DNA from 4 places in the Citrobacter sp. CRE-46 genome. Region 2 is predicted to be linked to each of the others. Evidence: predicted binding sites of a transcription regulator. Region 2 holds the regulator's gene; each other region holds the start of a gene.
The links. The regulator LexA, encoded in region 2, represses DNA repair genes until DNA is damaged. The targets are predictions, from matches to a motif close to TNCTGTATGTACATACAGNA.
Positions count from the first base shown of each region.

Region 1: the regulator LexA is predicted to act here: its motif matches at 2,183-2,202, upstream of mutH (DNA mismatch repair endonuclease MutH).
Region 3: the regulator LexA is predicted to act here: its motif matches at 3,233-3,252, upstream of umuD (translesion error-prone DNA polymerase V autoproteolytic subunit).
Region 4: the regulator LexA is predicted to act here: its motif matches at 3,542-3,561, upstream of umuD (translesion error-prone DNA polymerase V autoproteolytic subunit).

Region 1 is NZ_CM184341.1:966,232-973,612, forward strand. It holds gene ygdR (lipoprotein YgdR) at 105-323, opposite strand; gene AC534G_RS04680 (TerC family protein) at 469-1,182, opposite strand; gene mutH (DNA mismatch repair endonuclease MutH) at 1,258-1,953, opposite strand; gene rppH (RNA pyrophosphohydrolase) at 2,638-3,168, shown strand; gene ptsP (phosphoenolpyruvate--protein phosphotransferase) at 3,181-5,427, shown strand; gene lgt (prolipoprotein diacylglyceryl transferase) at 5,616-6,491, shown strand; gene thyA (thymidylate synthase) at 6,498-7,292, shown strand.
Region 2 is NZ_CM184341.1:4,868,030-4,875,410, forward strand. It holds gene dusA (tRNA dihydrouridine(20/20a) synthase DusA) at 1-767, opposite strand, end outside; gene AC534G_RS23635 (cupin domain-containing protein) at 874-1,362, opposite strand; gene zur (zinc uptake transcriptional repressor Zur) at 1,477-1,995, shown strand; gene AC534G_RS23645 (CsbD family protein) at 2,037-2,246, opposite strand; gene dinF (MATE family efflux transporter DinF) at 2,378-3,703, opposite strand; gene lexA (transcriptional repressor LexA) at 3,835-4,443, opposite strand; gene AC534G_RS23660 (diacylglycerol kinase) at 4,553-4,921, opposite strand; gene plsB (glycerol-3-phosphate 1-O-acyltransferase PlsB) at 5,093-7,381, shown strand, end outside.
Region 3 is NZ_JCAPUG010000004.1:30,591-37,971, forward strand. It holds gene AC534G_RS26915 (ParB/RepB/Spo0J family partition protein) at 1-723, shown strand, start outside; gene AC534G_RS26920 (hypothetical protein) at 723-1,160, shown strand; gene AC534G_RS26925 (hypothetical protein) at 1,157-1,480, shown strand; gene AC534G_RS26930 (Y-family DNA polymerase) at 1,519-2,793, opposite strand; gene umuD (translesion error-prone DNA polymerase V autoproteolytic subunit) at 2,793-3,215, opposite strand; gene AC534G_RS26940 (SOS response-associated peptidase family protein) at 3,395-4,066, opposite strand; gene AC534G_RS26945 (DNA methylase) at 4,426-5,103, shown strand; gene AC534G_RS26950 (YubE family protein) at 5,103-5,324, shown strand; gene AC534G_RS26955 (DUF1380 family protein) at 5,335-5,754, shown strand; gene AC534G_RS26960 (YubG family protein) at 5,808-6,587, shown strand; gene AC534G_RS26965 (antirestriction protein ArdA) at 6,993-7,381, shown strand, end outside.
Region 4 is NZ_JCAPUG010000002.1:110,668-118,048, reverse strand. It holds gene AC534G_RS26015 (AAA family ATPase) at 1-180, opposite strand, end outside; gene parM (plasmid segregation protein ParM domain-containing protein) at 458-1,429, shown strand; gene AC534G_RS26005 (plasmid partitioning/stability family protein) at 1,500-1,823, shown strand; gene AC534G_RS26000 (Y-family DNA polymerase) at 1,827-3,098, opposite strand; gene umuD (translesion error-prone DNA polymerase V autoproteolytic subunit) at 3,098-3,526, opposite strand; gene AC534G_RS25990 (hypothetical protein) at 3,981-4,724, shown strand; gene AC534G_RS25985 (hypothetical protein) at 5,079-5,540, shown strand; gene AC534G_RS25980 (hypothetical protein) at 5,540-5,878, shown strand; gene AC534G_RS25975 (YubG family protein) at 6,242-7,021, shown strand.

The DNA of each region.
Region 1 (7,381 bases), 1.3 Mb from region 2:
CCGTTTCCTTTTTATAATCACAACATAAGGATTATAAAAATGGCTGAGGGAAGAGAAAAAGGGAAGTAAAATTGTTAAGGCCAGCGCGCTGCTGACCTCAACCATCAGCGTTCAATGATTTGAGATACATCGTCGCGGTTGATCTGCATCGCATTGCCTTGCTGATCGTGGTAGCTCACCAGACCGGTATCGTCGTCAATCTCTGGTTTTCCGTCGGTCAGGATCATTCGGCCATCTTTTGTCGCCATTACATAATCGCTGCTGCACCCAGAAACTACAAAAGCCAGTCCTACGGCGGAAATCAAAACTGCCCATTTTTTCATCTGCTTATCCTCTCATGGCCTGCGTCTGACAATAGTTTAGTAATAACGCGAAGTTATGCATGACGAAAGCAGTAAAATCTTAAACTGTGAGAAGAGGTAGGTCCGGCGCGGTATTCGCTCCCCTTGCGGGGAGCGACAGATTTCATCAGAGCGGATTTTTTTTATTACGCCACAGGTTCAGTGTCTCTACCGCGATAGAGAAGAACATGGCGAAATAGATGTATCCTTTCGGAACGTGGACGTCGAAACTTTCCAGAATTAGCGTAAAACCGACCAGAATCAGGAAAGAGAGCGCCAGCATTTTCACTGAAGGGTGACGATCGACAAACTCACCAATTGGGCGAGCAGCAAACATCATCACGCCCACGGCAATCACCACCGCCGCCATCATGATAAACAGATGGTCAGACAAGCCTACCGCTGTAATTACGGAATCCAGACTGAAGATAATGTCTAACAACATGATCTGCACAATCGCGCCCAGGAATGAAGAGACACGGGTTTTCAGTCCCTCTTCCTCACCTTCAATGGATTCGTGGATCTCTTTACTGGCTTTCCAGATCAGGAACAACCCGCCGAGCAGAAGGATCAGGTCGCGCGCCGAAATCGCCTCGCCAAATACCTCGAACAACGGGTTTGTCAGCCGTGTTACCCAGGCGATAGAGGCCAGCAGCGCCAGACGCATAATCATTGCTGCCGCCAGCCCAATACGTCGGGCATGATTGCGTTGCGCTGTCGGAAGTTTGGCTACAACCAGAGAGAGGAAAATAATATTGTCGATCCCAAGAACGATCTCCAGCAGCGTCAGCGTACCGAGCGCAAGCCAGGCGTTAGGATCGGTTATCCATGCAAATAACATCGAGCAAAGTCCTGCCAAAAAAAAGAAGCGGTAATTATAGGCCCGTAACGCGGCGGGTGAAAGGCCGGACGGTGCCTATTGCGGCTGGAATAAGAAATGCCGCTCAAGCAATGCGCGCGTGAAGTTCTTTTTCAGATAAAACCCGCGCGGCAGGGTCAGGATGGGTTCGCCATGGGCGCCAATCGCTTCGGTAAGCGCTCGGGCATTGGCGGCTTTGGGACGCAGTTGTAACACTTCCCCATGGCGAGCGGTGATGCGTTCGACGTGGCCTAGCACAATCATGTCCATTAGTTCTTCCCAGTCCAACCGTAATTGCTGGTCTTCTTCGTCGTTCGGGCTCCAGAGCAAGGGCGAGCCGACGCGACGTTCAGCCAGTGGAATGCTGCGTTCACACTCTACCGGGATCCACAGTACGCGTTTAAGTTTGTGCCGCACATGGCTGGTTTCCCAGGTGACGCCTGTATTGCCAGTTAACGGCGCTACGCATACGAAGGTGGTTTCCAGCGGTCTGCCAAGACTGTCCACAGGGATCGTTTTCAGCTCTACGCCCAGCGCCGCAAAATCCTGCTCCGGCTTGCTGCCTGCGCTGGCGCCCAGCCAAATCTCCAGCAGGACGCCAATCCAGCCTTTATCACGCTTGAGATCCCTTGGGGTGACGAGTCCCGCCATGGTCGCCAATTCTCCCAACGAGTAGCCCGCAAGCTGCCGCGCCTGAGTCAGCAATTGGGCTTCAGAGTCAGGCGGAGAAAGTAACGGATGGAGTTCTGGCATCGGGTCAACCCTTAGGTGAAAAAATGAGCAATGATTTTATACCGTGTGGACAGAGTTTATCTTTTTCCACATGCTTTATTCAATTATATGATTTATATTGGTTTTTATATTCACGCGCGCGGAGTTGCGCAACAGCAATGTAGGTTTTCCAATTCTGGTCACTGACAATGAACAGGATCTTACACCATGTTATCCACAGAAAGATGGGATAACTGTGAAAAACCCCCACTACTGTTTCAATTTACAGCCTTGACGTGCGACGAAAATCGAATTTTTACACAAATTGTGCCTAACTTATTGGCATAATCTGTGGATAAAACCAACGCTGGTCGATCTTTCATCAGCGTGAAGATCGTGTGCGTGACACACATCACATTTATGTGTTTGCGTTGGTATCGATCGTTTTTAACTTAATGAATATATAAGACTATTTTTTATATGTGACGAATGTCTTATTCGGACTGTTCTGGGTTTTCCCATAGTAATTCCGTACTTCTTCACAACTATATCCACAGAAAAGGTGAATAAAATCGCCCAGAATGCCCTTCTTCTGTTTATAACTCGGGGCTTCGCTGTGAGTTATTCAATTGTTATTAGAATATCGCACCCTTAACAGAGTGGTTTACCGCCTCTCAGGAGTGTGAAACAATCGTTTGTATATAAGGTTTATGTTGGGGTAGTCCGGTGATTGATGACGATGGCTACCGCCCGAATGTAGGGATAGTAATTTGTAACCGCCAGGGGCAGGTCATGTGGGCCCGGCGATTTGGTCAGCACTCCTGGCAATTCCCACAAGGTGGGATAAACGCAGGAGAGACGGCAGAGCAGGCGATGTACCGGGAACTCTTTGAAGAAGTGGGTCTCAGCCGTAAAGATGTACGGATCCTTGCTTCTACTCGTAACTGGTTGCGTTACAAGTTACCGAAACGTTTGGTGCGTTGGGACACAAAGCCGGTTTGTATCGGCCAGAAACAAAAATGGTTTCTTCTGCAATTAGTCAGCAGCGATGCTGAAATTAATATGCAAACCAGCAGTACACCTGAGTTCGACGGCTGGCGCTGGGTGAGTTACTGGTATCCGGTTCGACAGGTGGTGTCATTTAAACGCGATGTCTATCGCAGGGTGATGAAAGAATTCGCAAGTGTTGTCATGGCGCTTCAGGAGAGCACTCCTAAACCGCAAAGCGCACCTGCGTACAGACGTAAAAGAGGTTAAGCTACGCAAATTATGCTCACCCGCCTGCGCGAAATAGTCGAAAAGGTGGCCAGTGCTCCGCGTCTTAATGAGGCGCTCAATATACTGGTTACCGACATCTGTCTTGCGATGGATACAGAGGTCTGCTCGGTCTATCTGGCCGATCACGACCGACGTTGTTATTACCTCATGGCGACACGAGGTCTGAAAAAACCACGTGGTCGCACCGTCGCACTCGCGTTTGATGAAGGTATCGTTGGCCTGGTTGGCAGGCTGGCGGAACCTATCAACCTCGCCGATGCGCAAAAACATCCCAGCTTTAAATACATTCCTTCGGTAAAAGAAGAGCGCTTTCGTGCGTTCTTAGGCGTACCGATTATTCAGCGTCGTCAGCTGTTAGGTGTGCTGGTGGTGCAGCAGCGTGAATTACGTCAGTACGACGAAAGCGAAGAGTCTTTCCTGGTGACGCTCGCCACGCAAATGGCGGCCATACTTTCCCAGTCGCAACTGAACGCACTGTTCGGCCAATACCGGCAAACGCGTATCCGTGCATTGCCTGCCGCTCCCGGCGTAGCCATTGCCGAAGGCTGGCAGGATGCAACGCTACCGCTGATGGAGCAGGTCTATCAGGCTTCAACGCTGGACCCGGTGCTTGAGCGCGAGCGGCTGACCGGCGCGCTGGAAGAGGCGGCGAACGAATTCCGCCGTTACAGCAAACGCTTTACCGCCGGGGCGCAGAAAGAAACGGCGGCGATCTTTGATCTCTACTCGCACCTGCTTTCTGATACCCGCCTGCGCCGCGAACTGTTTGCGGAAGTGGATAACGGCTCGGTGGCTGAGTGGGCCGTTAAAACGATCATCGAAAAATTTGCCGAACAGTTTGCCGCGCTGAGCGATAACTATCTCAAAGAGCGGGCCGGAGATTTACGCGCGCTGGGCCAGCGTCTGCTGTTCCATCTTGACGACTCGATCCAGGGACCGAATGCCTGGCCGGAACGTTTTGTGCTGGTGGCGGATGAGCTTTCCGCTACGACGCTGGCGGAACTTCCCCAGGACCGGTTAGTCGGCGTGGTTGTCCGGGACGGCGCAGCCAACTCTCATGCGGCGATTATGGTGCGTGCGCTGGGTATTCCTACCGTCATGGGGGCTGATATCCAGCCGTCAGTACTACACCGTCGAACGTTGGTGGTGGATGGTTATCGTGGTGAAGTGCTGGTCGATCCGGAACCGGTATTGGTCCAGGAATACCAGCGCCTTATCAGCGAAGAGATCGAGCTGAGCCGCCTGGCGGAAGATGACGTTAACCAACCGGCGCAGTTAAAAAGCGGCGAGCGCGTGAAGGTGATGCTCAATGCGGGTCTCAGCCCGGAACATGAAGAGAAGCTGGGCAGTCGGATCGATGGCATTGGTCTGTATCGCACAGAAATTCCTTTCATGCTGCAAAGCGGCTTTCCTTCGGAAGAAGAACAGGTTGCGCAGTATCAAGGGATGCTGCAAATGTTTAACGACAAGCCGGTGACTCTGCGGACGCTGGATGTCGGGGCCGATAAACAGCTGCCCTACATGCCGATCAGTGAAGAGAACCCATGCCTTGGCTGGCGTGGGATCCGCATTACGCTCGATCAACCGGAGATCTTTTTGATCCAGGTCCGGGCCATGCTGCGTGCAAACGCGGCAACCGGTAACCTGAGCATTTTACTGCCGATGGTGACCAGTATTGATGAAGTGGACGAAGCGCGACGCCTGATTGAACGCGCCGGACGCGAAGTGGAAGAGATGATCGGTTACGCAATCCCGAAACCGCGCATCGGCATCATGCTGGAAGTTCCGTCGATGGTGTTTATGTTGCCGCATCTGGCTAACCGGATAGACTTTATCTCGGTCGGAACCAACGATCTCACCCAATACATTCTGGCCGTTGATCGTAACAATACGCGGGTGGCCAGCATTTATGACAGCCTGCATCCGGGGATGTTACGTGCGCTGGCGATGATTGCGCAAGAAGCCGAAAGAAGCGGTATCGATTTGCGCTTATGCGGTGAAATGGCGGGCGATCCGATGTGCGTGGCCATTCTGATCGGCCTGGGTTTCCGTCATTTATCAATGAACGGTCGATCCGTGGCTCGCGTTAAATATCTGCTGCGCCATATCGATTTTGGCGAGGCGCAAACGCTGGCTCAGCGCAGCCTGGAAGCGCAGATGGCGGCAGAAGTACGCCATCAGGTGGCGGCCTTTATGGAGCGCCGCGGTATGGGGGGGCTGATTCGCGGGGGACTGTAGGCCTGATAAGCGTAACGTTGCCAGGCATTACGGGGGAAAGATTACCTATACAGATCTTTTACATCTTCCCGGCATCCGCTGCGATCCCCTTGTGCTATCATTCGCACCTTTGGAGCGCCTGCTTTATGCAGGCGCGCTTATCAATTGCTGTCTGACTTCAGCGAAATAACAAGAACTTGTGGTGACAGATGACCAGTAGCTATCTGCATTTTCCGGATTTCGATCCGGTCATTTTCTCAATCGGACCCGTCGCGCTTCACTGGTACGGCTTGATGTATTTGGTGGGTTTTATTTTCGCGATGTGGCTGGCGACGCGCCGTGCTAATCGTCCGGGCAGTGGCTGGACTAAAAATGAAGTAGAAAACTTACTGTATGCAGGCTTCCTCGGGGTTTTCCTCGGCGGACGTATTGGTTACGTACTGTTCTATAACTTCCCATTGTTCCTCGATAATCCGCTGTATCTGTTCCGCGTCTGGGATGGCGGTATGTCCTTCCACGGCGGGCTTATCGGCGTGATTCTGGTGATGATTATCTTCGCCAGACGCACCAAGCGTTCGTTCTTCCAGGTTTCTGATTTCATCGCTCCGCTGATCCCGTTTGGTCTGGGCGCAGGGCGTCTGGGTAATTTTATCAACGGTGAACTGTGGGGACGCGTCGACCCGAACTTCAAGTATGCCATGCTGTTCCCGGGCTCCCGTACCGAAGATATTTTACTGCTGCAAACCAACCCGCAGTGGCAGTCCATTTTTGATACCTACGGCTCGCTGCCGCGTCACGCCTCGCAGCTTTATGAGATGGCGCTGGAAGGGGTTGTACTGTTTATCATTCTGAACCTGTACATTCGCAAGCCGCGTCCTATGGGGGCGGTGTCCGGTCTGTTCCTGATTGGTTATGGCGCGTTTCGTATTATCGTTGAATTCTTCCGCCAGCCGGACGCACAGTTTACCGGCACCTGGGTGCAGTACATCAGCATGGGACAGATCCTCTCTATCCCGATGATTGTCGCAGGCATTATTATGATGGTTTGGGCGTACCGCCGTAGCCCACAGCAACACGTTTCCTGAGGAACCATGAAACAGTATTTAGAACTGATGCAAAAAGTGCTGGATGAAGGCACAAAGAAAAACGACCGTACCGGAACCGGAACGCTTTCCATTTTTGGCCATCAGATGCGTTTTAATCTGCAGGAAGGGTTCCCGCTGGTTACGACCAAACGCTGCCATTTACGCTCGATCATTCATGAGCTGCTGTGGTTTTTGCAGGGCGATACTAACGTTGCCTACCTGCATGAAAACAACGTCTCAATCTGGGATGAATGGGCGGATGAAAACGGTAATTTAGGCCCGGTTTATGGCAAACAGTGGCGCGCGTGGCCAACGCCGGACGGTCGCCATATTGACCAGATCACCACGGTGCTAAACCAGCTGAAAAATGACCCGGACTCTCGACGCATCATCGTTTCCGCATGGAACGTCGGTGAGCTGGATAAGATGGCGCTGGCGCCGTGCCATGCTTTCTTCCAGTTCTATGTGGCGGATGGCAAGCTCTCCTGCCAGCTGTATCAACGTTCGTGCGATGTGTTCCTCGGTCTGCCATTCAACATTGCCAGCTACGCCTTACTGGTACACATGATGGCGCAGCAGTGCGACCTTGAAGTGGGTGATTTTGTCTGGACCGGCGGCGACACGCACCTGTACAGCAATCATATGGATCAAACGCATCTGCAGCTTAGCCGCGAACCGCGCGCGTTGCCGAAGCTGATCATCAAACGTAAGCCTGAATCTATCTTTGATTATCGCTTCGAAGATTTCGAAATCGAAGGCTACGATCCACATCCCGGTATTAAAGCGCCAGTGGCTATCTAACCGGGCTTGATGCTGTCACAACCGACGCCTTCGCGCGTCGGTTTTTTTTGTCTGTCATTTCATTCTTCGGCGCGGGTTCCTGAAATATT
Region 2 (7,381 bases):
GCGGCGTCAAAAATTTCGCGGTCGACCGACGCCAGAATTCCGGGATTTTGATAGGCTTCACGCCCCACCATCACGCCATCCATATGCTGCAGATGCTTTTTCGCTTCTTCCAGCGATTTAATACCGCCGTTGATCGACATCGTCAGATGCGGGAAATCACGCTTTAACTGATAAACACGGTCATAATCCAGCGGTGGGATCTCGCGGTTTTCCTTCGGGCTTAACCCGGACAGCCAGGCCTTGCGGGCGTGAATGATGAACATCTCGCATTCGCCGTTGCCAGATACCGTGTTGATGAAATCGCACAGGAATTCGTAGCTGTCCTGATCATCAATGCCGATTCGGGTCTTCACCGTCACCGGAATCGACACCACATCGCGCATCGCCTTGACGCAATCGGCGACCAGTTGCGCATTCCCCATCAGACAGGCGCCAAACATGCCATTCTGTACGCGGTCGGAAGGACAACCCACGTTGAGGTTAATTTCGTCATAGCCCCGCTGTTCAGCGAGCTTCGCACACTGCGCCAGCGCAGCCGGATCGCTCCCGCCCAGTTGCAACGCGAGCGGATGTTCTTCTTCGCTATACGCCAGATAATCGCCTTTACCATGAATGATCGCTCCGGTGGTCACCATCTCCGTATACAGCAGCGTCTGGCGGGACAGTAAGCGCAAAAAGTAGCGGCAATGTCTGTCCGTCCAGTCGAGCATCGGCGCGATAGAAAAACGATGAGCGGGAAAAGCGGTAGACTGAGATTCAGGCAGCATGGCGAATATTCAAGCATCCGGTTAAAAAAGGGGCGCTACTATAGCATAGACCGATGCGATAGTGCGCCCCATCATCGTGGCTCGCACAGCATATTCTCACAGAGCGTTATTTGCGCCCCGGCTTGCCGTCATGTGGGCCAAAAAACTGCGGCGGATGGTCAACCCAGCGATCCTCGCGCGTGGCGGCATAGACCGGGTTAAGCGGGTAATAAATGCGATTATATTTTTTGTTTGCCTCACCCACGACCAGCAAGCGCACCTCTTCACTGGTGTTATTGATAAAGGTGTGGCACACCCCGGTTCCTGCCGGAAAACCGACGCTGTCGCCAGGTTCGAGCTTCCATAAATAGCCGTTAATCCAGGCTTCCGGATAACCTTCCAGCACATAGATAAACTCTTCTTCATCGCTTTCGGCATGAGGATAAGATGTGCGACGCCCCGGCGGCAGGCGTTCATGATGAATACCTAGTCTTCCTAACCCCAGTTTACGGGCAAGCGGCGCGCCAATAGCAAAAAGTTCATTGCTGTCGGGGTAGGTGGAGTCATCAGCCCCCTCCACCTCTCGCCAGTGGCGAATACAGTCGGGTCTTTTCATGTGGATTCTCCAGAATACGATGCGTCAGGTATAGCACACAGCGGCGGATCTCGGCGTTTTAAGCAGAACATGATAAAGTAAGGGATTAACCTTTCACACAAATCGAGGCGCCAAATGGACAAAACCACCACGCAGGAGTTATTGGCTCAAGCTGAAAAACTCTGTGCGCAACGCAACGTGCGGCTAACGCCACAGCGCCTCGAAGTGCTGCGCCTGATGAGCCTGCAGGAAGGCGCTATTAGCGCTTATGACCTGCTCGACCTGCTACGGGAAACCGAGCCGCAGGCCAAGCCACCGACCGTTTATCGTGCGCTCGATTTTCTGCTGGAACAAGGTTTTGTACATAAAGTGGAATCGACCAACAGCTACGTGCTGTGTCACCTGTTCGATCAACCGACCCACAGTTCTGCGATGTTTATTTGCGATCGCTGTGGCGTGGTAAAAGAAGAGTGTGCGGAAGGTGTGGAAGACATCATGCATATGCTGGCGGCAAAAATGGGTTTTGCTCTGCGGCATAACGTGATTGAAGCTCACGGGCTGTGCCCGGCATGCGTGGAGGTTGAAGCCTGTCGCCATCCAGGCGAATGTCAGCATGACCACTCAATTCTGGTGAAAAAGAAAGTCGGTCGCTAAGCCAGAGAGCGTACATCCTTGTACTCTCAGGAGGGGACTAATTACCAGCGGTAATCGTTGCGGGTTTCCCAGTCAGTGACTTCTTTCTCCGCCTGATCTTTTGCATAACCGTAACGCTCCTGGACTTTACCGACCAGTTGGTCACGTTTGCCTTCAATGACCGTCATATCATCGTCGGTCAGTTTGCCCCATTGCTCTTTCACTTTACCTTTGAACTGTTTCCAGTTGCCGCCGACTTCGTCTTTATTCATCATCAAATCCTCATCGTTAGGTTGTGAATAGCCAGAGTATCTCGTCCAACTCCGCTATCTTTTCTGCTGGACGTGAGAATAAGTGTAGTCACTGATTCGGCATTCGATTCACTATTCAGAATTTTTAACCGTCAGGCTTCAACGAACCACGTCCCGTTGCGCCAGTGACGTCGCCAGATAAAGGCCAGTGAAAGCCCGCGCAGGGCGAGAAACACAGTGAGTGCCAGCCACAAACCGTGGTTACCCAGCAGCGGTAAAGCCAGTAACGTTAATGCGAATCCCGCGGCGGCAACGGCCATGCTGTTGCGCATTTCTGCAGCCCGTGTTGCGCCGATAAACATACCGTCCAGCAAATAACACCAGACGCCAACCAGCGGCAAAATCACCTGCCAGATAAGATAACGATCGGCCAGCAGTTGAATCTGCGGGAGCGAGGTCAGCAACGCTATAATGTGCTCGCCAAACAGGGCATAAACCAGCGAAAACAGAATCGCCACAAGACCGGACTGTCGGCAGGCTGCGCGCCAGACATCCAGTAACTGGCTGCCATCCCGTGCGCCATAGGCCTGACCAGAATGCGCTTCAACGGCGTAGGCAAACCCGTCCAGCGCGTAGGCGGTAAAGGTCAGCAGGGTCATCAGAACGGCATTTACCGCAATGATATCGCTCCCCAGGCGCGCGCCCAGCACCGTAATGGCACCGAAACAGAGCTGTAGCAACAGCGAGCGCAGCATGATGTCGCGGTTAAGCGCCAGTAAGCGGCGGAAATTGCCACGCCAGGCCTGTTTCAACATTGCCAGCGAAATTCCGCGCATATGCAGGACTTTGCGTACCATTAACAGACCGATCAGCAAGGTGGCATATTCGGCGGTGACCGTCGCCAGCGCCGCGCCCTGCACGTTCATATGCAGGCCCATCACCAGCCATAAATCGAGCACAATATTGAGAACATTACCGACAATCAGCAGGATAACCGGCGCCCGTGCATACTGAACGCCAAGCAGCCAGCCGAGCAGTACCAGATTCGCCAGCGAGGCGGGGGCGCTTAACCAACGGATTTCCAGGAAACGTCGGGCCTGCTCCAGTACGGCTTCACTGCCGCCGACAATATGCAGAGCCAGATCGATAATCGGCGTCCGAAACAGTGCGATAAGCAGCCCCGCCCCCAGCGCCAGCATTAGCGGCTGCACCAGCGCACGCGCCAGTGCCTGCGGATTTTTCGCGCCAAATGCCTGGGCGGTAAGACCTGTGGTGCTCATGCGTAAAAAAAGCAGCAACATAAAGAGAAAACTGGTCGCGGTGGCGCCAACGGCAACGCCGCCAAGATAGACCGGACTATCCAGATGACCAATGACCGCGGTATCGACCAATCCCAGCAAGGGAACGGTGATATTGGAGAAGATCATCGGTAAGGCAAGACGCCAGAGTGCTTTGTCGGAGGAGGTAAAGAAAGGCATGAAATAGAGCCTGAAAAGAAGTTAGAGGTACTGGAAGATGTTGCCCTGGCCCGGTAAGCGCAGTGCCACCGGGCGAGTTGCCGGATGGCGACGCAAACGTCTTATCCGGCCTACAGGGACTCAACAGAGTATTACAGCCATTCCCCGTTACGAATGACGCCTACCGCCAGCCCTTCAATAGTGAAGTTTTGCTCGCGCAGGTCGACCACAATGGGTTTGAATTCGCTGTTTTCTGGCAGGAGTTCAACCTTGTTGCCCTGTTTTTTCAGGCGCTTCACCGTCACTTCGTCGTCAATGCGCGCGACAACAACCTGACCGTTACGCACATCCTGTGTTTTATGCACGGCCAGCAAATCACCGTCCATAATCCCGATGTCTTTCATCGACATACCGCTGACGCGCAGCAGAAAATCGGCGTTCGGTTTGAACAGTGAAGGATCGACCTGATAATGGCCTTCGATGTGTTGCTGCGCCAGAAGTGGCTCACCTGCCGCAACGCGCCCGACAAGCGGTAAACCTTCTTCTTCTTCCTGCAACAGACGAATACCACGCGATGCGCCGGATACAATTTCCAGCACGCCTTTACGCGCCAGCGCTTTCAGATGTTCTTCAGCAGCGTTTGGGGAACGGAACCCCAAACGCTGCGCGATCTCCGCACGCGTCGGTGGCATACCTGTCTGGCTAATGTGATCTCTAATAAGATCAAACACCTCTTGCTGCCTGGCCGTTAACGCTTTCATTCCGCCCCCTGGGTGTATATACAGTTATGCTGTGAGTATATACAGCTAAAGGTGATTTTGGAACCGCAAACTGCACAAAAAACAGGAGAATGATGAAGTTGTGGAATCTTTATCGCAAATGCGACCACAACAGGATGCCCCAGGTGATCAGGGCGACAAAAATCGACAGCAATACCGCCGCCGACCCCATGTCTTTCGCACGACCAGACAGTTCGTGGTACTCGGAACCGATACGATCAACCACCGCCTCTATCGCACTGTTAAGAATTTCAACGATCATCACCAGCATCACGGAACCAATCAGCAACACGCGCGTAATGGCGTCGACGTCCAGCCAGCAGGCGATGGCAACGCCTAGCAGAACGGCAACGCTTTCCTGACGAAATGCCGCCTCATTAATCCATGCGGCGCGAAAACCTTTCCAGGAATAGCCTGCAGCTTTGATAATTCGGGTGAATCCAGTGGTATTATTGGCCATCAAAAAGAACCTTTTTACATTATTAGCGTCAATGTCATTGTAACGTTACCCCGTTTGTTTCAGGGTGTGGCAAAGCAGCGCGAAGTATGACCGGATACACCAGAAATTCACTAAACTTTCTGATATCCTTGCAGCGCATTTGCATTATTAACCAGAGGCTTTACATCGTTTATGTCCGGCTGGCCACGAATTTACTACAAATTACTGAATTTACCATTAAGCGTACTGGTAAAAAGCAAGTCTATTCCGGCGGAACCCGCACCGGAATTGGGGCTCGATACTTCTCGCCCCATTATGTACGTCCTACCGTACAACTCCAAAGCAGACTTGCTGACGCTGCGCGCCCAATGTCTGGCGCACGATCTCCCGGATCCCCTGGAACCGCTGGAGATAGACGGAACTCTACTGCCGCGCTACGTGTTTATTCACGGCGGCCCACGTGTCTTCACCTATTACACGCCAAAAGAAGAGTCTATTAAGCTATTCCATAACTATCTCGACTTGCATCGCAGCAATCCAGACCTGGATGTGCAGATGGTGCCGGTTTCGGTGATGTTTGGCCGTGCGCCCGGGCGCGAAAAAGGCGAGGTCAACCCGCCGCTGCGTATGCTGAACGGCGTACAAAAATTCTTTGCTGTGTCCTGGCTGGGTCGCGACAGCTTTGTCCGCTTCTCCCCGTCGGTTTCCCTGCGTCGTATGGCGGATGAACACGGTACAGATAAAATTATCGCCCAGAAATTGGCGCGCGTAGCGCGTATGCACTTTGCACGCCAGCGCCTGGCCGCAGTCGGTCCGCGCCTCCCTGCCCGACAGGATCTGTTTAACAAGCTGTTGGCCTCAAAAGCTATCGCGCGCGCGGTAGAAGATGAAGCGCGCAGTAAAAAAATCTCCCACGAAAAAGCGCAGCAAAATGCGATAGCGCTGATGGAAGAGATTGCCGCCAACTTCTCCTACGAGATGATCCGTCTGACAGACCGTATTCTGGGCTTTACCTGGAACCGTCTGTATCAGGGGATTAACGTTCATAATGCAGAGCGTGTACGCCAGTTGGCGCACGATGGCCACGAAATCGTCTATGTTCCGTGCCACCGCAGCCATATGGACTATATGCTGCTGTCGTACGTGCTGTATCATCAGGGTCTGGTTCCGCCGCACATCGCGGCAGGCATCAACCTGAATTTCTGGCCAGCAGGTCCGATCTTCCGCCGTCTGGGCGCGTTCTTTATTCGTCGTACCTTCAAGGGCAACAAGCTTTATTCCACCGTTTTCCGCGAATACCTGGGCGAGTTGTTCAGCCGCGGCTACTCGGTTGAGTACTTTGTCGAAGGCGGTCGTTCACGTACTGGTCGTTTGCTTGACCCGAAAACCGGCACGCTGTCGATGACCATTCAGGCGATGCTGCGCGGCGGTACGCGTCCGATTACCCTCGTACCGATCTACATCGGCTACGAGCACGTCATGGAAGTGGGCACGTATGCGAAAGAGCTGCGGGGCGCGACGAAAGAGAAAGAGAGCCTGCCGCAAATGCTGCGTGGCTTAAGCAAGCTGCGTAATCTGGGTCAGGGTTACGTTAACTTTGGCGAGCCGATGCCGTTGATGACTTACCTCAACCAGCACGTGCCGGAGTGGCGTGAATCTATCGATCCTATTGAGTCTATCCGTCCTGCCTGGCTGACGCCGACGGTAAATAACATTGCCGCCGATCTGATGGTACGCATTAACAACGCAGGCGCGGCCAACGCCATGAACCTGTGCTGTACCGCGTTACTGGCTTCCCGCCAGCGCTCTCTGACCCGTGAGCAGTTGACTGAACAACTCGATTGCTATCTGAGTCTACTGCGCAACGTACCGTATGCCCCGGATGCGACGGTTCCTGCGCAGAGCGCCAGTGAACTGATTGACCATGCCTTGCAGATGAACAAGTTTGAGGTCGAGAAAGACACCATTGGCGACATCATCATTCTGCCGCGTGAGCAGGCGGTATTGATGACGTACTACCGCAACAACATTGCGCATATGCTGGTTCTGCCTTCGTTAATGGCGGCCATCGTAACCCAGCATCGTCATATTTCACGCGCCGCGCTGCTGCAGCATATTGAAGCGCTATACCCAATGCTGAAAGCGGAGCTGTTCCTGCGCTGGGAGCGTGACGAACTCGCTGGCGTGATCGACGAACTGGCCAGCGAAATGCAGCGCCAGGGACTCATCACCCTGGACGATGACGAACTGCATATCAATCCGGCCCGCTCCCGTACGCTACAGCTGCTGGCGGCGGGTGCTCGTGAGACGTTGCAGCGCTACGCTATTACCTTCTGGCTGCTGAGCGCTAACCCATCTATCAACCGTGGTACGCTGGAGAAAGAGAGCCGCACCGTGGCACAGCGTCTTTCCGTCCTGCATGGCATTAACGCGCCGGAATTCTTCGACAAGGCCGTGTTCAGCTCTCTGGTGCTGACGCTG
Region 3 (7,381 bases), on a different replicon from region 2:
CGTTGTTATCCTCGTGACAGACGTGGCTACCAGATATGGTTAGGCGAAACGCGTGTTCGCACTGCCCGCAAGCGTGGTGATACCCACATTGATATTTATGTCGGTAAACCACCACGGGAAAGAAAAGAACGCATCATCGGTCAGCTCATTGAAAACCTGCAGCAGTCTGGTTTGAAACCATTAGCGACTGCAAAATCGTTCTATGAGCTCAAGCATGAGTTCAATATGACGGGTGAGCAGATCGCAAAAACAATGGGTAAGCCTACCTCATTTGTCAGTAAACACCTTCGTCTCATTGATGCACCAGAAAATGTTACCGCCCTTCTCCGGGATAAAATCACATCCGATGTCGATCTGGCATACACACTGATACAGGTAAATGAAAAGTCTCCCGAAGAGGCCGAGAAGCTTGTCGCAGCTGCGCGAGAGTCTGGTATTTCACGTTCGCAGGTTAAAGCTGTTCTTGATGCAGTTAAGAACAAAAGCAAAGGTGAGATTTCGCATGCGAAATCTAAGGCTCAGAACAAAAAACCAACCAGGCCTCTGGACAGCAATTCAGATGTAAAAACCTGGCAGGTTGTTGTCGAGATAGACGGTCAGCAAGGGGTAATAATGACTGACCGTGCGCCAGACAAAGCCGGGTATGTGTGGGTGAAAATGGATATTGGTGAGATTTCAGTTGAGGCTTCTGAACTACGCGTCAAAGGGATGCGCTCTCAGTGATGAAATCAACTCCGTTCACCGAAATGGCCACGGCATTCCGTGGCCAAATTGTCCGCCACTGGGCGCTTCGTTATCCCGGAACGCAATCCGAAGCAGCTGCCGCATTAACAGAAGCGGCTATCAATCTGGGATATGTTACAAGAAGCAGGCCCGTACCCGGCGCGGCGTTACTTTCATGGGCCTCTAACCCGGCTGAAACTCCGTTGTGGGCAGCTCAGACGGCGTTAACATTGATGCTCAGCATCGGCTGGAAGCCCGAAAGTAACCAGGACTGGTGTGGTATGTCTGCGCTGATATTCAGAGCTAATCGTACACTTCCACTTGAGCAGTTAGTCGCTTCCTTGCCTGATAGTATAGACAGGCAAACTGCTACCGGATGGTTCGTGGCAGCAATTGAAGAGGATGCCAGCTACCGTTACAACAGGAAATCCACATGACCTTTCAAGAGCTTGATGCTTGTATCGCAGGCTCTGGCAGACGTTCTATCGCTTCTGCATTAATCGCTTTTATTCTTGATGCGCTTGATGACGGACAGGATGGAGTTGATCTTGATACCTTCCAGAGCCACACGCGCTTCGTTCGTAATAATGTAACCACGGTAGCCAGTTACCTACAGCTTCATGGAATTATCCATATACTGTATTACCGTGATGGTGCTGCAGAACGTCAGTATGAGTCCGTTAATAATTACGGGCGGTGGGCAAAGCAGCACTATCGTCCTTCTGAGGCTCTTATACAGCTGCATCGACGTGATTAAATCAAAAGATTTCGCATGCGAAATCTTTAAGTGGCAGATCATCTTAACATTGCCACCGGAAGATCATTCCAGCGCGTTGTGTACGCAGGTGAAAGCATTTCTCGTTTCATTTGCCACTCAGGAGCAATGCCTCGTCCCGCAAACCAGACTTTCCCAAGTCCTGAATGGTTAATACCGTCCACGACCTTCATCAGCTCATCGCTGTGCGGTCGCGGCTGTATTTCATCGAAAAGATTCAGCTGCGTAACGCCGCTCGGAGTAAAATCGTTAAGCATTATCCCCGCTTTGGCGTAACGGTGGCCATCGAGCCAGATCCTGTCAAGAGATCTGACCGCCGCCGCGATGATATCTCGGGTGTCACGGGTAGGTGTGATCAACTTCTCAGTGGCCACGTTTCCGTAGTACGGTTCATTAACTGCAAAAGGTGAGGACTTGATGAAAGTTGAGATGTGCCGGCAGTACTGGCGTTCACCACGCAATTTTTCTGCCGCACGTTCGGCATACTGGCAGACTGCCTGGCGCATTTCTTCATAGGTGGTGATCCGCTGTCCGAAGCTGCGACTACAGACAATCTGTTGTTTTGGTGGCGGGGTTTCTTCAAGCGAAATACAGCTTTCTCCGTTGAGTTCCCGGACGGTTCTCTCCAGCACAACGTTGAAATTTTTCCTGATAAATACAGGGTTAGCGCGCGCCAGCTGCAGTGCAGTGGTGATGCCCATTGTGCCCAGTTTCCTGGATATCCTGCGACCCACTCCCCAGATTTCTTCCACCGGCTGCAGTGAGAGCAGTTTCTCCGTTCGTTTTGGATTATGTGACGTCAGGGCAAGCACCCCACCGAACTGTGGCCACTCTTTCGATGCCCATTGCGCGCTTTTAGCCAGCGTTTTGGTCGGCCCCATCCCGACGCCGATTGTCAGCCCGGTACCGGAGCGCACGTTCTCGCGCAGCTGCCGGCCGAAGTCCTCAAAATTAATGCAGCGGTCTATGCCGCGAATGTCCAGAAACATCTCGTCGATGCTGTACTGCTCCACGCGCGGCGCCAGCTCCTCGAGATGAGACATAACCCTGTTCGACAGCGATGCATAAAACTCGTAATTGCTCGAGAACGTGATGACCGGCTCCGGGAATTCTGCCGTCTTCAGCTGGAACCAGGGGACGCCCATCTTAATGCCCAGCCGTTTCGCTTCGGCGCTGCGCGCGATGACGCAACCATCGTTGTTACTGAGCACCACAACGGGCCTGTTACGCAGGTCCGGACGAAACACCTTTTCACAGCTCGCATAGAAGCTGTTGACGTCAGCCAGAGCGAACATCAGTCCATACCCCGCGTCTTATGGATGAATGCCATCACCACGCCGAATATCTGCAGTTCCTCCGGGTAAAGGGTGGGGTAGGCGGGATTCATCGGCAGCAGGGCGATTCGGGGTTTAAGCTGCAGACGTTTAACGGTGAACTCGCCATCTGTTTCCGCGATGACAATATCCCCCTGCATGGGTTTTTCAGCTTTGTCGACAACCATTAAATCGCCGGAGTGCAGGCCCATATCTTTCATCGAGTCGCCAATGGCCCGGACAAAATAGGTCGCGCTGGGGCGACGGATACAGTAGGTATTCAGATCCAGTTCGTCTTCGGTATAGTCTGCAGCCGGTGAGGGAAAACCTGCCGGACAGCGCTCGGTGAAAAGTGGTGCGGTGAGCTGTGCTGGCTCAGATGCGGGAGTGACAAAAAGGATCATGGCATACCTCTTAAAATACCTGTTTTTATATACAGTATTATTTAGGATTTTTTCTGTCCTGCAAGGAGAATTTTACCGGCTCCTGCCAGGTCATTGTTCTGGCGGATAAAACAGGCTCAGGGTTATCCACAGAAACGGTGCATAACCCTGTGAGTGGATACCGGGTATCTCACCGTCTGCTAAGCCAGTGGCTCTATCAGTTCCCGGCCCTGGTTACGGGGATTGCCAACAGCCCGGCTGACGGGGTGCCATGTGAAATCTTCGGCGGAAAGACTGCCCTCACGGGCAATGTCTTCCGCCTCTTTACCGGTTGTGTTTTCACTGAGCCATTTACGTGCGGCATCCGGTGAGTACACGAGCGGTCGCCGATCGTGAATATCCAGCAGTCCCTCATCCGCAGCTGCCGTGACGATCAGAAATCCTTCCTGGTCATTGCCATCCTCAAAAGGTGGTTTCCCGATGGCAGCGAGCAGGAGTGGATTTCCGTCCTTGCGGTAAATGAAAAACGGCTGTTTCACGCCGTTTTGCTGTTTCCACTCAAACCAGCCGTCAGCAAAAACAATGGCCCGTCCGTGCTCCCAGAGTGGCCTGAACATCCGGCTGCCTGCCGCAGTTTCACTTCTGGCGTTGATGAGAGCGGGCTTGTTCCACCACTCCGGCGCATAACCCCAGTGAACAGGATCAAGATGCAGCTGCGAGCGGCGTTCACTTAGCAGTAATACACGGGTTCCGGGCGCAACGTTGTAGCGGCCGACGGGCTCCGGATCATACGGGATGTCCCGTTCTGCTTCTTCTCCGAGAAAGGCCAGGTACTCCTCGCGGGAGTTGTACTGCGTAAACCGACCGCACATTATCGTTTTTCCTGTGTAGATTTCGCATGCGAAATCTGTGTTTTCATCAGTTCAGAACATAGGCCGTTTTTCAGATTCCTGCCATCGTGTGGCCGCCGTGCCGCTACTGTAGCCGGGCCGCTTCGAATGCAAGGGTTCGCTCTGCCGGTGTCCTCACCCGGTCGCAGTTTATTTCAAAGGCTTTACCCGCTGTCTTCCCGTCGTTTTCCGTCTCAATTTTCGCCGTCAAACCGTCCAGCCAGTGTGGGCTTTTTCACTGCGCTGCGGCTTGCGGCACCGCCCCTGCATTCTCCACTTTTCGCCCGGCTGTCGTATCGGCACGGCGTAACTGGCGCCGCATTTGAGAAAGGAGAACTACCATGTCCCGATTTATCCAGGGTAATTGCGTCCATATCATGTCCGGCTTTCCGGATAATGCTGTCGATTTCATTCTCACCGACCCGCCATATCTCGTCGGTTTTCGTGACCGTCAGGGGCGTACCATCGCCGGCGATAAAACCGATGAATGGCTGCAACCCGCCTGCCATGAGATGTATCGCGTGCTGAAAAAAGACGCACTGATGGTGAGCTTCTACGGCTGGAACCGCGTTGATCGCTTTATGGCTGCGTGGAAAAATGCGGGATTCAGCGTTGTCGGCCACCTGGTGTTTACCAAAACCTACACATCGAAGGCCGCATATGTGGGCTATCGCCACGAATGCGCCTACATCCTTGCAAAAGGCCGTCCGCCCCTGCCGCAAAACCCGTTGAATGACGTAATTGCGTGGAAATATTCAGGCAACCGGCACCACCCGACCGAAAAACCCGTAACCAGCCTGCAACCGCTGATTGAGTCCTTCACACATCCCGGCGCGATTGTGCTCGACCCCTTTGCCGGCAGTGGCTCCACCTGCGTGGCCGCCCTCCAGGCTGGCCGTCGTTACATCGGTATTGAATTGCTTGAGCAGTATCACCGGGCCGGACAGCAGCGTCTGGCCGCCGTCCGGCGCGCCATGCAGTACCCGGCCGCTAACGACGAGTTCCCGGAGGCCGCGTAATGAACTATGCAGGACACGAAAAACTCCGCGCAGAAGTGGCGGAAGTCGCCAACAGCATGTGTGACCTGCGGGCGACGCTGAACGGGATGGAGCACCGCTATCGCTTTGACTCTGATGTGCTGGCCGAACGCTTGGCCCGTCAGACCCTTTTTCGCATCAATGCCCTGTTTATGGCGGCATACAACGAAATGCTTGAGCTGGATGCCTGCTTTAAGGACTAAGGAGAAAAACATGTACGGAACCTGTGAAAACCTCTGCCGCTTGTTGCGTGAGCAGTATCCCGCAGAAACCCCTTTGAACCTCATTGTCTGGTCCCCGGCGGATATCGAAGCACTGGCCGACGGAATGGAATATGCCGTTTCGGAGCAGGACACAAGGGCGGTACTGGCGCGTATGGACGCCATTCCGGAGGAACAACGGCTTGAGTCGGGCGTGTCTGCCGGTGCGGTGATGGATCTGATTGAACAGGTGAAAGAGGCCGTTCCGGCGGTGATGGTGCCGGCGGATCTGCTTGAAACCCTGCTGACCACTGCCGAACAGGCGTTATGGCACAGGGAATGGACCGCCCGTGACAGCAATCATCCGATGCCGGAAAGCGTTACCCGCCGCCTGGCTGATGCGGCGAAAGTTCGCGCATTACTGAAAAAATGAAATCAACACGCCGCCCGGGCGGCGTGTACTGACCCCGTTCAGAGGAACCCATTATGCAGGAAACCACCACGTTAAACGCCCTTGTGATGCGCCGTGCGCGCGATTTGATTGCTGATTATGGATGGCCTGACCATACCGATGTTGATCAGCGTGATCCGGTCAATAAACCGGGATGGATAAGCATTTATGTCCGTCTGGATGCGGCAAATATTGTTCATCTGCTTCCTTTACTTTGTACCGGTGACATACCCGCAGAGCTGCAAAATGCCATGACAAAAATAGCCGGGACGCCAGCGCAGATTATTTTATCCGGCAGCCGCTATGCCGACGCGCCGCAGCTTCCGGAGGACGGAACACAGATAGCTTTCCCCTGGGCCGGGGAATGGCTGACGGAGCCGGAGATTCAGGCTGTAACGGATTGCCTGTCCCGCGCCGTGCGGGATGTATCCCGGCAGGTATGGGAGGATGCGCGCCGGATAAAGGCGGCACTGAACACGCGCGGGGAAACGCTGTTTTATCGCCAGACCCGAAATTTCCGTCTGGTTGTGAAGGAAAATGATATGCCCTGCTGGCTGGACGATGATGACAATTTGCCGGTGGTGCTCGATGCCATCCTGAACAAAGGGGCACGCTACAGTAGCGTCGAGTTCTTTGTTATCAGCGACAAAGTGGATCAAATCCTGGCATGTGGCCAGATGTGCGATGTGCTGCGTATTCCGGGCGAGCCTCCGCGCCGGTGGATGGATTTAACCCTGTTACATGAGGTCATGGCAGAAGCGCGTGCAGAAATCAGTCTTGTCCGCAATGCCCTGTCAGCAATACGGCCAGTGTAGCGAACAGCAGGGGGCGGCGGCCCCCTGAATCTGGCACGAAGGATAAGGATGTCGCCGGCTCCGCTTTTATGCTCTTCCTCCACGTTGTTCCGGTTTCGCAGTGAGTTACGTCCCGTGCGGCCTGCGGCAAACGCCGTGCCTCTACTGTAGCCGGGCCGCGGCTGATGCAAGGGAAGCGTAAACGCCGTCACCTTCACCCGGTCGCAGTTTATTTCAAAGGCATTAGCCGCCGTCTTCCCGTCGTTTTCCGGCTCATTTTTCGCCGTCAAACCGTCCAGCCTGCTCCTGCTTTTTTACTGCGCTGCGGCTTCGGTGACGCCCTTGCATCCTCCGCTTTTCGCCCGGCTGTCGTGTCGGCACGGCGTAAGCCGGAACTCAGACGACATCGACTAGGGAGGATTTTTTATGAGCACTACGACCACCACACCTGCTGTTTACGTGGGCACGTATCACAAATACAACTGCGGCAGCATTTTTGGCAAATGGTTTGATCTGACGGAGTTTGACGGCAGGGAGGATTTTTACGAGGCATGTCAGGCGCTGCATGCCGATGAATGGGATGCCGAGTTTATGTTTCAGGACTGGGAAGGTATCCCGTCGCAGTTCGTCTCTGAATGCTCCATTGACTGGGATTTTATCACCGCTTACAAACGCGCCGAAGAAGAGGGCAGGGAAGCCGCTTTTATCGCCTGGGCGGAGTATACCGGCGAATGTAACTATGACGCGTTTGATGATGCGTACCGCGGCGAGGCGGAAAGCGAGGAGGACTATGCGCGGGTGATGGTTGAGGACAA
Region 4 (7,381 bases), on a different replicon from region 2:
AGCAATACCTGGCTCAACACCGTCCTCTGAACGAACCAAAATAGCTGTTTGCGACGAACCCTGTTTATCACCATCGACTAACCAAACTTTTTTCCCCTGAAGGGCTCTTTTTACGGCAATGTTGACCGCGAGCGTAGACTTACCTACGCCACCTTTTGTGTTAGCTATCGTAAGTATCATTGCAATCCCTTTTTAATATTAAAACAATATCATGATGATAGTTTTTTTGGCTGTCATGTCAACCGATAGCGATGCTTTTTGGTGAAAGTTACCTCAACTCAGTATGGTATTAAAGTAATATTAAAATAATGTGTTTTCGATGTTCAAATGATTTGATTATGAGTTTGTTTTGATATTATCATGTTCGAAGGGACTCAAAGTGAGTAGTTGCACTGCCGTGAGAATAATTGTTAATACTCACTTTGAGTGTTATCGATATCTGGGCTAAGGAATGACAATGAATATTTTCTGTGACGACGGATCAACAAACGTAAAACTTGCCTGGTATGCCGGGAAAAAGCTGCAGACGTCAGTATCTGCGAACTCGTTCCGTACCGGCTGGAAGGTAGAGGGGCTGGGAAATCGACAGACTTTTAACTATGAGCTCGATGGCAAGAAGTACACCTATGATGAAGTCAGCAATCAGTCCATCCTGACGACTCATATTGAGTATCAGTACACGGATGTGAATGTTCTGGCTGTACATCATGCATTACTTAACAGCGGGCTGAAGCCACAGGCTGTTTCACTGACGGTGACACTGCCTATCAGTGAGTTCTATACAAAAGAATGCCAGAAGAATGAGCTCAACATTCAGCGCAAGATCGACAACCTTATGCGGCCGGTAAAACTGAATAAAGGTGAGACGTTCAGTATTGAACACGTTGAAGTTATGCCGGAATCCCTGCCTGCCGTGTTTACCCGTCTGGTAAAAGACAGTGTCGGGCCTTACGAGAAATCGCTGGTAATCGACCTTGGCGGGACGACTCTAGATGTTGGCGTCATTGTCGGGCAGTTTGATGCGGTCAGTGCCATTCATGGTAATTCGGATATTGGTGTGTCAATGGTCACTCAGAGTGCCCTCAGTGCGCTTCGTATGGCTTCAAGTGATACCAGTGCCATGGTGGCTGATGAATTGATAAAACACCGCCACGATATGGATTTTGTCCGTCAGGTGATTAATGACGAGAGCAAAATCCCACTGGTGATGGATACCATTGAAAGCGCAATCGCCAGTCTGGGGGCTCGGGTGGTGGATGACCTTGCCGATTTCCGTCATGTAAACCGGGTTTATATTGTCGGTGGTGGTGCACCGCTTATCGAAACGGCAGTCCAGGCGGCATGGCAACATCTGGGCCCGAAAGTGGTTATGATGGCCTCTCCACAGACCGCACTGGTAGAAGCGATCGCCGTATTTAAAGGGGAGTAATGAAGTGAGTGAGGAACGGAAAAAATTCACGTTATATCTGCATCCTGAGAAGGATGCAGACAGACAGGCTCTGGAAGTCATTGAAGCCGTTCCCCGTTCTACCCGGGGCGAGTTGTTCCGGAATGCGTTTATTTCCGGAATGGCTCTGCAGCAACTGGATCCTAGATTACCCGCGCTTCTGGCCGCGATGCTGAACAAGGAGTTTACAGCTGACCAGTTGACCGGGCTGCTCAGCCAGACCACCGGATGGAAACCTACGCAGGCTGATATTCGCTCAGTGCTTCAGGAACTGGGAGCTGGGCAGTTTACCCCTGCAATCAAGCCCGAAGTCGTAGAGGATGATGAGCAGCAGCGACTGGAAGAAGCCCGAGAAAAAATGAAGAGCTTTCTCTGATACTCAAATTGAGGCGCACGGTATATCAGTCCATTTAGTTGTGTATGCCGGCGACAGCATTTCTCTTTTCATCTGCCAGTCCGGCGCTATTCCGCGCCCAGCAAACCATACCCTCCCGAGCCCTGAATGGTTTATGCCATCCAGGGCTTTCATTAGCTCCTCGCTACATTCCCGCGGCTTAACGTCATCGAAAAGATTTAACTGTGCTACTCCCGTAGGGGTGAAGTCATTCAGCATTACTCCAGCCTTTGCATATCGATGCCCGTCGAGCCAGATACAGTCCAGGGCTTTTACTGAGGCATTAATGATGTCTCGGGTGTCGCGTGTAGGCACTAGAAGCTTTTCACTGGCCACGTTGCCGTAATAAGCTTCGTTGACTGCGAAAGGGGAGGTTTTGATAAAGACCGATATGTGCCGGCAGAACTGATGTTCTCCCCGCAATTTTTCAGCCGCGCGTTCGGCGTACTGGCAGATAGCCTGTCGCAACGCTTCGTAAGTCGTGATGCGCTCTCCGAATGATCGGCTGCAGACAATCTGCTGCTTTGCGGGCGGTGCCTCTTCAAGAGATATACAGGCCTCACCGTTCAGCTCGCGTACTGTCCGCTCCAGCACCACGGTAAAGTTCTTGCGTACAAAGGCAGGGTTCATGCGCGCCAGCTGCAGCGCAGTTGTCACGCCGTATGTATTCAGCTTTTTGCCTATGCGGCGACCAACCCCCCAGATTTCCTCCACTGGCTGCAGTGAGAGCAGTTTCTCTGTCCTACGGAGATTGCCAGTAGTCAGGGCCAGCACGCCCCCAAATTGCGGCCACTCCTTAGAAGCCCATTGTGCTGATTTTGCTAAAGTTTTTGTCGGTCCCATCCCGACACCAATTGTCAGTCCGGTTCCTCTTAGGACGTGCTCGCGCAGCTGCCGTCCGAAATCTTCAAAGTCAGTACAGCCATCGATGCCGCGAATATCCAGGAACATTTCGTCGATACTATACTGCTCAACGCGGGGCGCCAATTCTTCCAGATGTGCCATGACCCGGTTGCTCAGACTTGCGTACAGCTCATAATTACTGGAAAACGTTAGGACTTTCTCCGGGAACTGCATTGCTTTTAGCTGAAACCAGGGGATCCCCATTTTGATTCCAAGCCGCTTGGCTTCCTTAGATCTGGCTATAACACAACCATCGTTATTGCTAAGAACAACCACTGGTCTATCACGTAAGTCAGGACGAAAGACCTTCTCACAACTCGCATAAAAGCTGTTCACATCAGCCAGGGCGAACATCAATCATGTCCCCGGGTTTTGTGCACAAATGCCGTCACGACACCGAAGATCTGCAGGTTCTCCGGGTCTGGCCATAGAGTTGGGTAGGCTGGGTTCATCGCCTGCAGTCCAGGCCGTGGCCTCAGCAGCAATCTCTTAACCGTGAACTCTCCCTCTATCTCAGCTATGACGATGTCTCCGTGCTGAGCCTGTTCGGCTTTATCGACGATCATCAAGTCGCCCGAATGCAGGCCGATGTCGGTCATCGAGTTGCCGATAGCTCGTACAAAGTAGGTTGAGCTGGGCCGCGATATACAGTACTGGTTCAGGTCTAATTCGGCCTCCACGTAGTCCTGGGCCGGTGAGGGAAACCCAGCCTGGCAGCGATCGCTATAGAGAGGGATGGGCGTCAACTCTGGATTGCTGTCAGCACGTATAAACTCAAACATAACCACCTCAAATAACACTGTTTGCATATACAGTATTATTGCCTTATTGAAGACACTTTCAAGTATTGATTTTTTGCTGCCTTTAACCCTCTGTAGTTCCTGGAAAAACTCCACCGGTGATGTGGTACCTTGCACTCGTTGAGAGCTGGGTTACTTATCCACAGAATCGGGGGATAACGATGTGGGTATATCCAATGAAGTCACTTTGCTGCTCTATTGCAGTCAGATTATCTCCAGCCATCGCTTAAACAGTTGCACCGTGCCGGCAAAAATAAAGTCGCCTGCTGCTGCACCCGTTCGCACTCCCTCTGGTCGCTTGCGCTGCGGCTTTGCCTCCGGAACTTGATTTTTGCCTGATGGCACGTTGCCGCCTGTCGCTTATGGCGGGAGATATCCTCCCGTACGTAAAAGCTACGGCAGAAGAAGCCCGGTAAATCAAACGAAGGAGTACCCTATGAATCTTTATATGACTCTTGCACCAACCCGCAGCCGTCAGATCCTGTCAGAAAACAACTGGCCGTCGTCAGTCGTTGTCCAGCCTGATGCAAACTGTTATTGCTTCACTATTTCGGGCCATGTCACTACCGAATCTATTATGGCGATGCTGCCGGCGATTGCTTCACGTGGCCATCTTGATACCCGTGCGGTCCATGGCCTGCAGCAGATGTGCAGTGATCTCAACCTGTGTGCAAGCGTCAGCGGCGAAATCCTGAAAGGTGATCCTTGTGTTCGGGTTGATTTTGAGGAGGCGAACCCGATCTGTATTGGCCTGACTGAAGCGATTGAAGCCGATTTGATGGTCCTGTGCCGTCAGATCTTCATTGATGCCGGCATTATTAACGACATGACCGGAGCCCAGTATGAAGGGATTAATATTTTTGAGCGCCAGACACGCCACTTCTGGGTTTTTGGTGAAGCGTGGAATGATATGCCGCCGCTGATGCGCCCGGATGCTGAACAACAGCAACTATGGCTGACAGAAATTTTTCACCACGGGGCCGCAGTTGTTGCCGTTGGCCTCGCGATTTACCGTGATTTTGATATGGTCCGCGAAGGTGACCGCAGCGCCGGCATTTGCATTATTCGTCCGGGAGCGCCAGTACGCCATTGGCTACCGCTGAAAGCGCTTCATGCTCTGGCTGACGAGGTACGCCAGCGTATCATCCACGATCGGGAATTAACCTCCAGCTTTTCCTGAAGACGTCCCCGGGAAACCGGGGCTCATCATCTCTCCCCAGCCATCCACTGCCGGTATTGAACCGGCAGCGTCTGGTTATCCCATCTTCAGGCATGGGTGCGCCGTGCCTTCACTATAGCCCGACTGTGGTGAATGCAAGGGAAGCTGCGCCGCCAGCTGCACCCGGCCGCCTGTGATTTAACGTCTTATCGTCGTTCCTTCCGTCGGTTTTCCGCTCAATTTTCACGGAAAACCCGTTCGGAACGCCTCTGCTATTACCGGCTACCGGCCTTGCTGGCGCCCTTGCATTAACCACTGATCGTCGGGCTGTCGTGTCGGCACGGCGCAGATGGGTGCCGGGTTAAGGAGGGAAATATGTTTAAGCTGACGTGTATTACGCTGGATGATGGCCAGCATGCGGTGTTTCTCAATGGCCACTGTCTGGCCAGTGACGATGTAAGTGGCCATAAGTTTTCCCTGGGGGAGATCCTTGAGCGTCTGTCCTGGCTACCAGGCGTTCAGACCGAAATGGTGAAATGGCCGGTACCGCCAGGAGACTGGGAGTGGTTTGATGTGGCCAACGCAGTTTTCCCGACACCTGGTCTGTGGCGTCGTGAAATGACTGTATCGGGGATGATTGCCAGATTGCAGCAACATCCTCTGGATGCACTTTGTACAGGGACGTTCTGGCTGGCCGACGATTTCCTTTCGCTCGATAACACGCTGGACAACGAGACGATTGAGGCTGCGATGGCACTCGCTGATGAATGCCATGATGCCAATATCGGTTTCAACTGGGATCACCTGCAGTGGGCGATTGAAGAGGCAAAGAAATAATGAATACCTGGTTGATTGGCGTCGATATCGAAGTTTCTGATCTTGAGTTTCCGGCATATTTCCTGATCCAGGCGGAGAGTCTGGCGCTGGCGGAAGCCGGGGTTGTTTATATGGGGAGAACCTGGTGGCAGGAATGCCTGGAAGAGAGTGATGGCTGCCGATGGGCTTATCGTTCCGGAAAGTCGGTCTGGTTTAACAGCATCACACTGCTTGATGATGTTGAAAGTTCTATCCTGCAGGAGCTTAAATTCCTGGATGCCTGGGTTGTTACCGGTGATCTGACAAGCCCGCGGGTTCAGAATCAGTTCAACGAACACTGGGACGAATTCACCCGCTAACCGTGGCCGGGCTGCATTGTCAGCCCGCCAAATCAGCCATAAGGATGTCGTGGACTCCGCTTTTTATGCCGCGCCGGTGTCGCGGCGGGTGTCAACGCCGTGCCTCCACTATAGCCCGACTGCGGTTAATGCAAGGGACATGGCCGGGCCATCTCCACCATCGCCCGGTCGCAGTAAATTTTTTATGTTTTTCAACGTTCTTCCCGTCGTTCTCTCGCTCAGGTTTCGCTCGATAACCGTCCAGACCGTTTCTGCTTTTATCTGCGCTGCGGCCTCCGGTTCCGCCCTTGCATTTCCCGCGGATCGTCGGGCTGTCGTATCGGCACGGCGAAGCAGTCGCCGCGTCGAGACAAGGAGAAAACTATGACCACCGCTTATCGCTTTATGCACCGTCACACCCGTAACACGCTGGTTGCCCGTGGCTGGCCAGCCACGATGGATATCGATACCAGCCTGAATTATTCGCGTGGGGAAGGCGTCGCTTTCTATGGCCAACTGGGGGCGTCCGATCTGCTGCGCCTGTTGCCTGAAATTGCGCTGCGTGGCCTGATGCCGGATAGCGCACTGAATGAACTGCTGCCATTAGTTGGCGGGAGCGATCTGATTGTTCGTCTTTACCGCAACTCGCTGGGCCACCGCAAAGCCCACGCTGGCACGATTTCGCTGGAATACGATAACTGTCCTGCCGGGATGTCGGTAAAACAAATCCTGTGCCTCCTGAAAGCCCTGCGAGACGAAATCAACCATGTCTGTAGCTGTGTCGCCGCTGCCGGATACCGCCTGACAGAAGCCCTGCGTCCTGCTGCTGATCCTCTGGTGTTTACCCGCCGGACGCGCAACTTCACGCTCTCCGTGATTGAAGTGGAAGCCGGAAGCGATGATACCGAGTGGGATAACGACACTCTCGACGCGCGCCTGAAAGCCGTCCTCGACGGGCAGGAAACGTTTCGTCGCCTCCAGATCCGTCTCGAATGTCGCGGTCGCGTTGTTGGTGTCACGGACGTACCGTTCGCGCTGCGTCACCCGGACAGCCCATCACGCGTATGGTTTGAGCGCCGCTGGTTACGTGATGCGGTCAGCGAGGCCCGCGTCGAAATTGACGCGATGATGCGGTCATTCTCCGGAATCCGGATTGCTGCGTGACCGACGGGCGGGGCAGATTGCCCCGCAGTTCTGAACAGGAATCGGATGTCGCGCTGCTCCGCTATACCAGCGCGACCTCCACGCTGTTACGGGCGCGCGCGGGATGAGATTTCGTGCGGTCTGCGGCTAACGCCGTGCCTTCACTTTAGCCCGACCGCTGCGTATGCAAGGCACGTGGCTGGCGCCACCTCCACCGTCACCCGGTCGCAGTTATTTTTGATGATTATCGGCGTTCTTCCCGTTGTTTTTCTGCTCAAAAATTCGCAGAAAAACCGTCCAGACCGCCTCTGCTTTATCTGCGCTGCGGCCTCCGCTTCCGACCTTGCATCCTCCGCTTTTCGTCGGGCTGTCGTGTCGGCA